One region of the Cellulomonas wangsupingiae genome, then DNA from elsewhere that is predicted to be linked to it. Evidence: predicted binding sites of a transcription regulator. Region 1 holds the regulator's gene; the other holds the start of a gene.

What was found. Region 1 encodes HrcA, which represses chaperone genes, less so after heat shock. Its sites were predicted from a motif close to TTNGCACTCGNNNNNNNCGAGTGCNAA; they were not measured.
Region 2: groES (co-chaperone GroES) is a predicted target of HrcA. The motif match lies at 1,847-1,873, and genes of this name have one in related genera.

Annotation. Positions count from the first base shown of each region.
Region 1 covers NZ_CP101989.1:2,501,178-2,506,697, reverse strand. Annotated here, with positions in the region: gene NP075_RS11635 (hypothetical protein) at 182-1,162, shown strand; gene NP075_RS11630 (DUF3097 domain-containing protein) at 1,233-2,102, opposite strand; gene hrcA (heat-inducible transcriptional repressor HrcA) at 2,286-3,308, shown strand; gene dnaJ (molecular chaperone DnaJ) at 3,396-4,520, shown strand; gene NP075_RS11615 (16S rRNA (uracil(1498)-N(3))-methyltransferase) at 4,517-5,275, shown strand; gene ppdK (pyruvate, phosphate dikinase) at 5,444-5,520, opposite strand, start outside.
Region 2 covers NZ_CP101989.1:2,937,321-2,942,840, forward strand. Annotated here, with positions in the region: gene NP075_RS13500 (MerR family transcriptional regulator) at 1-763, opposite strand, end outside; gene NP075_RS13505 (WhiB family transcriptional regulator) at 1,022-1,318, shown strand; gene groES (co-chaperone GroES) at 1,413-1,706, opposite strand; gene NP075_RS13515 (class I SAM-dependent methyltransferase) at 1,959-3,161, shown strand; gene NP075_RS13520 (glutamate--cysteine ligase) at 3,161-4,309, shown strand; gene NP075_RS13525 (hypothetical protein) at 4,313-5,512, opposite strand.

The DNA.
Region 1 (5,520 bases):
TGGACGGCGTCGGTGGCGTCCGTGCCGCGTCTGCGCAGGTCGGACGTCCCGCGTGCGGCAGCGTACCGGTCGGCGGGGCGGATGCGCCCGTCGCTGCGGCGCGGTGCCTTGACACGTTCTGCGCCAGGTGGGTTCGCTGAACGCAGGGGCGTGTCCGCGTCCCTCCAGGCCAGGAGGCACCATGAGCGAGAACACCGGCGCCACGCCGCCGCGCGACGACGACGACCCGGCCGTCCCCCCGCCGCCCCCCGTGCCCGGGCAGCCTGCCGGCCCGCAGCCGCCGGTGCCGCCGCACCCGGGGGCAGCGGCGCCCCCGCCGCCGCCGTACGGCACACCGACGGGCGGCGCCGGCTACCCGCCGCCCGCGGCGCCGTACGGGCAGCAGCCGCCGTACGGCCAGCAGCCGCCCTACGGCCAGCAGCCGCCCTACGGCCAGGCGGGTCAGCCGCCGTACGGCTCGCCCTACGGCTCGGCGCCCGGCCAGGTCGACATCGGCAGCGGGCTGTCGTGGGCGTTCTCCAAGTTCGGACAGCACTGGGCGGCCTTCGTCCTGGGCGGCCTGGCGTGGTTCGTCGTGATCGCCGTCGTCGCGGTGATCGGGCTGAGCCTCGTCGGCGGCGCAGCCGCCTTCACCGGTCGCTCCGACGGCGCCGCGGGAGTCGTGGCCGGCATCGGCGCGTCGATCGGGGTGGCCGTCTACGTCGCGCTGCTCGTGCTGCTGCTCGTGCTGTTCAGCGCGGCGTTCGTCAAGGCGGCGCTCAAGGTCGCCGACGGGCGGCCGCTGTCCGTGGGGGACCTGTTCGACACGTCGCACGCGGCCCAGCTCGTGCTCCTCGCAGTCATCATGGCCGCCGTCGGCCTCGTCGCGAGCTTCGTGCCGCTGGTCGGCCAGATCGGGTTCGTCGTCGTCGGGTTCTTCGTGTTCTACGCCGTCGTCGCGATCGTCGAGCGCGACCAGAGCGCGGTGGAGGCCATCCGGACCAGCATCGCGCTGCAGACGCGCGACCTCGGCACGGGCGTGCTCGTCTACCTCGTCGTCGCGGTCGTGAGCTGGGTCGGCTCGCTCGTCTGCGGCGTCGGCGTGCTCGTCTCCCTGCCGGTCGGCGCGCTGCTCACCGTGTTCGCGTACCGGCGGCTGACAGGCGGCCAGGTCGCGGTCTGACGCGGCCCGGCGCACGCGGGCCCGTCCGGTCGCCACCGGGCGGGTCCCGCCGCGCGGGGCCGGGCCGCCGTCAGGTCGTGACGAAGTCGATGAGCTCCTCGACCCGTCCCAGGAGGCTCGGCTCGAGGTCCGCGTACGACCGGACCGAGCGCAGGATCCGCTGCCAGGCGCGCGCGACGTCCGCCTGGTCGTCGGCCGGCCAGCCCAGCTCGCGCAGGATGCCACGCTTCCACTCGGTGCCACGCTCGATCGTCGGCCACGCGTCGAGCCCCACGCGCTGCGGCCGCACGGCCTGCCAGACGTCGACGTACGGGTGGCCCAGGACCAGGACGGTCCCGTCGGGCACGCCCCGCAGCGCCTGCGCGGCCAGCCGGGACTCCTTCGAGCCGGGCACCAGGTGGTCGACGAGCACGCCCACCCGCCGGTCGGCGGTGGGACGGAACTCGCGCAGCGCGTCCTCGAGGTGGTCGACGCCGTCGAGCAGCTCGACGACCACGCCCTCGACGCGCAGGTCGTCGCCCCACACCTTCTCGACGAGCTCGGCGTCGTGCTTGCCCTCGACCCAGATGCGCGACCCGCGCGCGACCCGCGCCGGTGCGTCGGGGACCGCCACGGAGCCGGACGCGGTGCGCGTCGGCCGCGCGGGCGCGCGCGACGTCACGGGCGCGGTGAGGACCACGGGCTCCCCGTCCACCCAGAAGCCCGGACCGAGCCGGAACGTGCGGGTCCGGCCCCGGCGGTCCTCCAGCACGACCACGTGCTGACCCCCGGACTTCTCGACGCGCACGACGGCCCCCACCCAGCCCGTCTCGACGTCCTCGACGACGAGGCCGCGCTCGGCCGCCTGCTCGCGCGACGTGCGCGCGGGACGGTGGTGGGCCGGGCGGGGGGCGGCGCGGCCGCCCGACAGCACGTCGGAGCCGTAGCGGTCGTCGTTCACCCGGGCACTCTAGGAGGTCCGCCGGGCGCCCGCTCCCGTGACGCGCGGTGGACCACCCCGGGGCGCGGTCCACCGCGTAGAATTGGCACTCGGTCCCTGCGAGTGCCACGCAGGACCGCCGTGACGCCGGCCGTGGACGGCCGCGCACGGACCCACGAGGAGACCAAGGACAGGAGGGGAGCGATGAGCGAGGACCGTCGGCTGGACGTGCTGCGGGCGATCGTCGAGGACTACGTCGCGACCCGCGAGCCCGTCGGCTCCCGCGCGCTCGCCGAGCGGCACGCCCTGGGCGTGTCCCCGGCCACGATCCGCAACGACATGGCCGCCCTCGAGGAGGCCGGGCTCATCGTCCAGCCGCACACGTCGGCCGGCCGCGTGCCGACCGACCTGGGCTACCGCGAGTTCGTCGACCGGCTCACGGGCGTGCGGCCGCTGTCCGCCGCCGAGAAGCGCGCCATCGGCACGCTGCTCGAGGAGGCCGTCGACCTCGACGACGTCATCGACCGCGCGGTCCGGCTCATCGCGCAGCTCACGCACCAGGTCGCCGTCGTGCAGTACCCCTCGCTGCGGCGGTCCGCGCTGCGGCACGTCGAGCTGGTGCCCGTCGGCGCGCGTCACCTGCTGGTCGTCATCATCACCACCACGGGCCGCGTCGAGCAGCGCACGCTCGAGCTCACCACGGACCTCGACGAGGCCGTGGTCGCGCGGCTGCGGGTGCGGCTCAACGTCGCGGCCGCCGGCCTGCGGCTGGCCGACCTCGACGGCGCCCTCGAGTCGCTCGCCGCCGAGTTCACGCCCGACGGCGAGGACCTCGCGCGGTCGGTCGTCGCGGTGGTCGCCGAGACGCTCTCCCAGGAGCGCGAGGAGCGCGTCGTCGTCGCCGGCGCGTCCCACCTCGCGCGCAGCGCGGGTGCCGACTTCCCGCACACCATCGGCCCGGTGCTCGAGGCGCTCGAGGAGCAGGTCGTCCTGCTCCGCCTGCTGTCGGAGATGGCCGAGGACTCGGGCGGTGTCGCGGTGCGCATCGGCCGCGAGACCCAGCACGAGGGCCTGGCCGAGACGAGCATCGTCACCAGCGGCTACGGCGGTGACGGCTCCTCCGTCGCCGTCCTGGGCGCCGTCGGCCCGCTGCGCATGGACTACCCCCAGACCATGGCGGCGGTCCGCGCCGTCGCCCGGTACCTCACCCGGATCCTCGCGGGCTGACCGGTACGCCCCGTGCACGCGTCGTCCGGCGCCCGGTGCGCGGGACCGGGCACACCCCGCACGAGCAGGAAGCGAGCAGCACGCCACGTGACCGACTACTACGAGATCCTCGGTGTCCCGCGCGACGCGACGCCCGAGCAGATCAAGAAGGCCTACCGGCGCCTGGCGCGCGAGCTGCACCCCGACGTGGCGGGTACCGACCCGGCGTCCGAGGAGCGGTTCAAGGGCGTGTCGCGGGCGTACGACGTGCTCGGCAACGCCGAGAAGCGTCGTGCGTACGACATGGGGGCCGACCCGTCGTCGCCCGGCGGCGGCATGGGTGGGGGCTTCGGCTTCCAGGACATCTTCGAGACCTTCTTCGGTGCCGCGGCGGGCGGTGCCCCGCGCGGTCCCGTGCCGCGTGCGCGCCGCGGCCAGGACGCGCTCGTCCGCCTCGACCTGGACCTGGCCGAGGCAGCGTTCGGGGTGCACCGCGAGGTGCAGGTGGACACCGCGGTGCTCTGCCCCACCTGCGGGGGCACGTGCTGCCGGCCCGGGACGTCGCCGCGGACCTGCGAGGCCTGCGGCGGGCGCGGGTCCGTCCAGCGCGTCGCCCGGTCCTTCCTCGGTCAGGTCATGACGACGCAGCCGTGCGCGGCCTGCCACGGCTTCGGCACCGTGATCCCCGAGCCGTGCACCGAGTGCGCCGGCGAGGGCCGCGTGCGCTCGCGCCGGACGCTGTCGGTGGACGTGCCCGCGGGCGTCGACACCGGGACGCGCATCAAGCTGACCGGCCAGGGCGAGGTCGGCCCGGCGGGTGGCCCCGCGGGGGACGTCTACCTCGAGGTGCGCGAGCGCAAGCACGAGACGTTCGTGCGCCGCGGGGACGACCTGCACGCGACGCTGCAGGTGCCGATGACCGCCGCGGCGCTGGGCACGGTCCTGACCATGGAGACGCTCGACGGGCCGCAGGAGGTCGACCTGCGGCCGGGCACGCAGCCGGGGCAGGTCGTCACGCTGCGCGGGCTGGGGATCGGGCACCTGCACGTCGGCGGCCGCGGTGACCTGCACGTGCACGTCGAGGTGCTGGTCCCGACGCCCGAGGACGAGGAGCAGGCCGAGCTGCTGCGCCGCCTGGCGGCGCTCCGGGGCGAGGAGCGTCCCGAGGGGCGCCTGTCGGCCGCCAACCCCGGGATGTTCGCGAAGCTGCGCGACAAGCTCGCGGGCCGGTGAGCGCACCCGTCTTCGTCGTCGAGCCGGGGCAGCTCGGCGACGTCCGGGCGGGCGGCGAGTACCTGCTCGACGGCACCGAGGGCCGGCACGCGGGCGTCGTGCAGCGGCGCGGCCCCGGTGAGCGCGTCGACGTCGTCGACTGCGCGGGCGTCCGGCTCGTGGGGCGGGTGCGCACCGCCGGTCCCGACGGCGTGCGGATCGCCGTCGAGGAGGTCGTCGTCGAGCCGGAGCCGGTGCCGCGCCTCGTGCTCGTGCAGGCCCTGGCCAAGGGCGACCGTGACGAGATGGCGATCGAGGCCGCGACCGAGGTCGGCGTCGACGTGGTCGTGCCCTGGCAGGCCGAGCGGTCCGTCGTCATCTGGCGTGGCGAGCGTGCGCAGAAGAGCCGCGCACGCTGGGTCGGCACCGTGCGCGCCGCCACCAAGCAGTCGCGGCGCGCGCGCATGCCGCTGGTCGAGCACTCGCTCGACGACAAGGGCCTCGTCGCACGGGTCGTCGCGACCGTCGCCGCGGGCGGGACGGTCGTCGTGCTCCACGAGTCCGCCACCAGGCCCCTGCGCGAGGCCCCGCTGCCGGGGGCCGGCGAGCTGGTGGTCGTCGTCGGGCCCGAGGGTGGCATCAGCGACCGCGAGGTCGACGCCCTGACGGGCGCCGGGGCGCTGCTGTGCCGTCTCGGCCCGCACGTGCTGCGCACGTCCACCGCAGGCCACGTGGCGCTCGCGATGCTGGCCGACCGGCTCGGCCGCTGGGGCTGACCGACGGCGCACCGCGCCCGTGTGGCGGGCCGGACCGACCTCTCACCGGCCGGGTCGGGGAGGGGTGCCGACGGGGGCGCCGATCCCGGGGTGAGAGGGCGATCCGGCCCCAGGCGTGAGGGCGGCGGCAAGACGGGGTGGGCCGCCGCCCTCACGGGTCCGGTGAGGTCAGCGCGAGTCGCTGCCCTCGTGCTCGATGGCCGCGCGGCCGGCCTCGAGGCGCGCGATCGGCACCCGGAACGGCG
Region 2 (5,520 bases), 440 kb from region 1:
GCGCGAGCACCGGCCGCGGCTCGCCCGGGACGGGCAGCAGCAGGACGACCGGGGCGCCGGAGGGCGGCGGCGTCGCGGTGTGGGCACGCAGGGCCGCGAGCACGGCACCGAGCAAGGTCTCGCGCGCGTCGACGCCCGGCCGCTCGACGACGGTGCGGCGCGCGAGGGCCGCGAGGGCCGGCTGCACGAGTCCCGTCCACCACCGCGCGAGGTCCTGGCCGGCGGCGACGTCGAGGAGCGCGGCGCAGCGATCGGCCCGGCCGGTGAGCGCGGCGTCGACCAGCGCGACGGTCGCGCCCGCTCCCCCGTCGGCCCGGCCGGACGTCGCGGACCCCCTCGCGCCCCCGTCCGTGCGCGCGCTGGGCACCGTCGTCGCGGGCAGGCGGCCGGTGAGGTCGTCGCTGGCCGGGGTGGTCGGGGGCACGACGGCGTCACGCACGTCGGACGAGAGCGCGAGCCGCGCCGCCTCCGCCGGGGCGACACCGTCGATGGTCAGCCGCCGCATCACCAGGAGCCGCTCGAGGTCGTGCGTGCTGTAGCGCCGGTGCGCGCCGGCGGAGTGCTCGGACGGCCCCAGCCCGTAGCGCCGGTCCCAGGTGCGCAGCGTGGCCGGGGCGACGCCGAGGCGGCGCGCGACCGCCGCGACCGTCAGCGCCGGGCTGCCCGCGCCGGGCGGCTCCGGAGCGCGGTCCGCCTCGGCGGCCGGCCCGGTGCGCTCCGCGTCGCCGGGACCCACCGAGGTCTCGTCTGCTGCGGGCGCCATGACGCGATTGTGCCAGCCGGTGGCGCGATCGCCCGCCGGGGGCCCGTACACGCCCTGAGCGCCCGGACGGACGTCCTGCACCTCCGTCCAGATCGCGCCAGCGAACCGCGCCGCACGATCGCGTCAGAAAGAGGGTCTTGAACAACTTGTGGCGCGGTTGTAGCGTTGCGGCACGTCGCCACGAGAACCACGGTGTCGACGACGACTTTCGTCCCGGCGGTGCCGCTGGACGTTCACGACGCAGCCCAGGAGGAACACATGGCCGAGATCTCGCGTCTGCCCGGACCGGTGATGGACCTGTGGGAGTGGCAGTTCGACGGCGCGTGCCGCGACGCCGACCAGGACCTCTTCTTCCACCCCGAGGGCGAGCGCGGCTCGGCCCGTCGTCGTCGTGCGGAGGCCGCCAAGGCGATCTGCGCCACGTGCCCGGTGCTGAACGAGTGCCGCGAGCAGTCGCTCGCCGTGCGCGAGCCGTACGGCGTGTGGGGCGGCCTGTCCGAGGAGGAGCGGGCCGCCGTGCTCGCCGACCGCGCAGGGCGTCGCGTCACCGCCTGAGCCGACCACCGACCTGGGTGCACGACGAAGGCCCCCTCCCGAGGGAGGGGGCCTTCGTCGTGCCCGGGACGCGTCCCGGTCAGCAGATCTGTCGTCAGCCGACGATCGCGAGGATGTCGCGCGCCGAGAGGATCAGGTAGTCCTCACCGGCGTACTTGACCTCGGTGCCGCCGTACTTGGAGTAGATGACCTTGTCGCCGACGGCCACGTCGAGCGGCACGCGGTTGCCCTTGTCGTCGATCCGACCGGGGCCCACCGCCAGGACCTCGCCCTCCTGGGGCTTCTCCTTGGCGCTGTCGGGGATGACGAGACCCGAAGCAGTCGTCGTCTCGGCCTCAAGGGTCTTGACGACGATGCGGTCCTCGAGGGGCTTGATGGAGACCGACACAGCGGACCTCCCCTTCGCATGTGAGTAGTTCAGGTGAGTGTCTGCGCCGCACCGTCGCCGCCGTCGTCGCGGGAGCCGGGGCCACGGGCACGGTTGGCACCCTCACGGGGAGAGTGCCAGATCCTCACTCTAGGAAGGCGTTAGCACTCGGTCAACCCGAGTGCCAGCATCCACCCGTTTTCCGGGCTCGTGACCCGCCCGCGCGGCCGGAGCGCCGTGACCAGCCGCGGCGCGACGTGGGAGGCTGGGCACGTGGACGACGCCGGCCTGGTCAAGCTCCTGCGACCCGACGGGTGGGCGCTGCTGCAGGCGCTGCCGCCGTACGACGAGCGGCTCGCGCTGCCGATCGCGGAGCGGCTGCAGAAGGAGGGCCTGGACCCCTCCCTCGTCGCCGCCGCGCTGACGCAGTCGCGGCTGCGCGCCAAGGCCCGCGGCAAGCTCGGCGACTTCGCCGACGGGATGCTCTTCACCGTCGCAGGGCTGGAGCAGGCCACCCGCCTGGAGGTCGCGGCGCACCACGCCCGGCGGTACCTCGATGCGGGCTGCACCTACGTGGCGGACCTGACGTGCGGCCTGGGCGCCGACGCCCTCGCGCTCGCCGGCGTGGGCCTGCGGGTGCTGGCCACCGACGTCGACGAGACGACGGCCGCGCTCGCGACCGTCAACCTGCGCGCCTTCCCCGAGGTCGAGATCCGCATGGGCGACGGCCTCGCGCTCGACCTCGTCGCCGAGGGCGTCGACGGCGTGTACGCGGACCCCGCGCGCCGCACCGGCACGGGCCGGCGCGTCTTCGACCCCCGGGCGTACTCCCCGCCGCTGGACGAGGTGCTCGCCGTGCGCGACACCGTCCCCGCGCTGGGCCTGAAGCTGGGCCCCGGCCTCGCGCACCGCGACCTGCCGGTCGACGCCGACGCGCAGTGGGTCTCCGCGGACGGCGAGGTCGTCGAGCTCGGGCTGTGGTTCGGCCCCCTGGCGCCCGACGGCCCGGGACGCTCCGCGCTCGTGCTGCGCGACGGTGCCGCGCACACGCTGCGCGCCCACCCCGACGGCGTCGACGACGCGCCCCCGGTCGGGCCGGTCGGCGGCTACCTGTACGAGCCCGACGGCGCCGTCATCCGCGCCGGCCTGGTCGGCACCGTCGCGCACCGCGTGCGCGGACGGCTGGTGGACCCGACGATCGCCTACGTGACGTCCGACGCCCTCGCCGACCGCACCGCCTGGTACCCGTACGCGACCGCGTACCGGGTCCTCGACGAGCTGCCGTTCGGGCTCAAGCGGCTGCGCACGTACCTGCGGGAGCGGGGCGTCGGCCGGCTGACGATCAAGAAGCGCGGCACCGCGGTGGTCCCCGAGACGCTGCGCCGCCAGCTGGACCTGAGGGGCGGAGCCGAGGGCACGGTCGTGCTCACGCGCGTCGCCGGCCAGCAGCGTGTGCTCGTCGTGGAGCCGATCTGATGGCCGCGCCCGTCGCCCTGCCGTTCGCGCACTCCGAGCGCTCGACCGTCGGGATCGAGTGGGAGGTCGCGCTGGTCGACCAGGACTCCGGTGACCTGCGGCAGGCGGCGCAGGCGATCTTCGCGGCCGTGCAGCCCCCGGACGGGCGGGACCACCCCCACATCACCTCCGAGCTGCTGCTCAACACGGTCGAGGTGTCCTCGGGCAAGTGCCGGACGGTCGGCGAGGCCGGTGCCGACCTGCAGCGCGCGCTCGACGAGGTCGCGGCCGCCGCCCGGCCCCTGCGGATCGAGCTGATGGGCGCGGGCACCCACCCGTTCGCCAACTGGGCCACGCAGCGCGTCACCGACAAGCAGCGCTACACCACCCTCATCGACCGGACCCAGTGGTGGGGCCGGCAGATGCTCATCTACGGCGTCCACGTGCACGTCGGCATCGAGGACCGCGCCAAGGTCCTGCCGCTGAGCCGCGCGATGCTCACGGTGTTCCCGCACATCCAGTCGCTGTCGGCCTCGTCGCCGTTCTGGGGCGGCCAGGACACCGGCTACGCGTCGAACCGGGCCCTGCTCTTCCAGCAGCTGCCCACCGCCGGGCTGCCGCCGCAGTTCGAGCGGTGGGAGCAGCTCGAGCAGTACGTGGGCGACATGAGGCACACCGGCGTCATCGACGAGGTCAACGAGGTGCGGTGGGACATCCGGCCGTCGCCGCGGTTCGGGACCCTCGAGATGCGCATCGCCGACGGCGCCGCGAACCTGCTCGAGGTCACGGCGATCAGCGCGCTGACCCACTGCCTGGTCGAGCACTTCTCGTCGATGATCGACGCCGGCGAACCGCTGCCCACCCTGCCGCCGTGGTTCGCGCAGGAGAACAAGTGGCGCTCGGCGCGGTACGGCATGGACGCGATCGTCATCACGAACGCCGACGGGGACGAGGAGCTCGTCACCGACTCGATCGGCCGCTGGCTGGTCGAGCTGGCGCCCGTCGCCGAGCGCCTGGGGTGCGCGGCGGAGCTGGAGCAGGTGCGCGTCATCCTGCGGCGGGGTGCGTCGTACCAGCGGCAGCGGGCGGTGGCCCGACGGCACGCGGGCGAGCTCGAGCCCGTCGTGCGGTCCCTGGTCGCCGAGCTCGCGGCCGGCCGCCCGCTCTGAGCCTCAGACCCACCGCCAGGACGCCAGGAGCGCGTCGAGGGCGTGCAGCGGTGCCGGCTCCGGCGTCGTGCGCGTCAGCGACCACGCCCAGGTGCGGCCGTCGCGGTCGAGCCGCAGCTCCGTGCGCCGCACGCCGTCCCCGACCGCGAAGGTGCGGGCGAGCACCTCGCCCGCGGGTGTCGTACGCGCCGTGACGGGTCCCACCGGGAGCACCGACGGCCCGTAGGGGTGCACGTGCGGGGACTCCAGAGCGGTACGGGCGTCGCGCCCGCCGGCCAGCGGCGCCGACGTGACGACCAGCGCCGCAGCGCGGGTGAGCCGCACGTACAGGTGGGTCCAGGTGCCGTCGACCGCCGGCACGTCGACGGCGGTCGGTGCCGCGGGCAGCAGGCACGTGGCGACCGTCGAGCCCTCGGGTCCACCGACGGCGACCGGCAGGGTCGCGTCGCACGGGTCGTCGGGCAGGTCCGGCGCGGCGGGACACGGGGCGGCCGCGGGGTCGTCCGGCAGCCACTGCCAGCTCGCCAGGACGGCGTCGACGAGACGGTCGACGTCGAGGTCCGTCTCCCCGTCGCGACGCATCACCCCGATGGCGAACGCCCAACCGTCGTGGTCGACGTGCGTGTCCGTGATGCGGCCGTTCCCCACGACGAACGTGGCACGCCACGCCGGCCCGGCGGCCGTCTGCGCGTGCTCCACCTCACCGACGTGGCGCGTCCGGTCACCGCCGATCGCGCGCACCACGACCGGGCGGTCGGGCGCGGCGGGCATCAGCTCACCGCGCGTGACCGCACCGACGCGGCCGTTGCACGCGACGAGGAGCGCGCGACCGGGACCCAGCCCGACGACGACGTCCGTCCGGCTGCCGTCCTCTCCCAGTGCCCCGGCGCGCGGGTCGTTGGGCCCCGGCGCCAGGAACGCCTCACCGGGCCGCCCGTCGCCGAGCGGCGCGACGCGGATCGGCACGGTGGGCACGGCGGGGTCCGCGCCGCGCGGGAGGGCCGCGAACCCGCGCGGCGCCCGCGCGACCGGGACGATCTCGTGCACGTGGCGCACGGCGGCGGCCCGGTCCTGCGGCGACAGCCGGGGGTCGAGCCTCCGGATCATGCGGCGGCGCAGCCGCCACCGCCCGAGCGGCCCGAGGTCACGCACGAACAGCCACAGCAGCCCCGCGCCGACCACGACCAGCAGTGCGGTGTGCACGTCGCTCA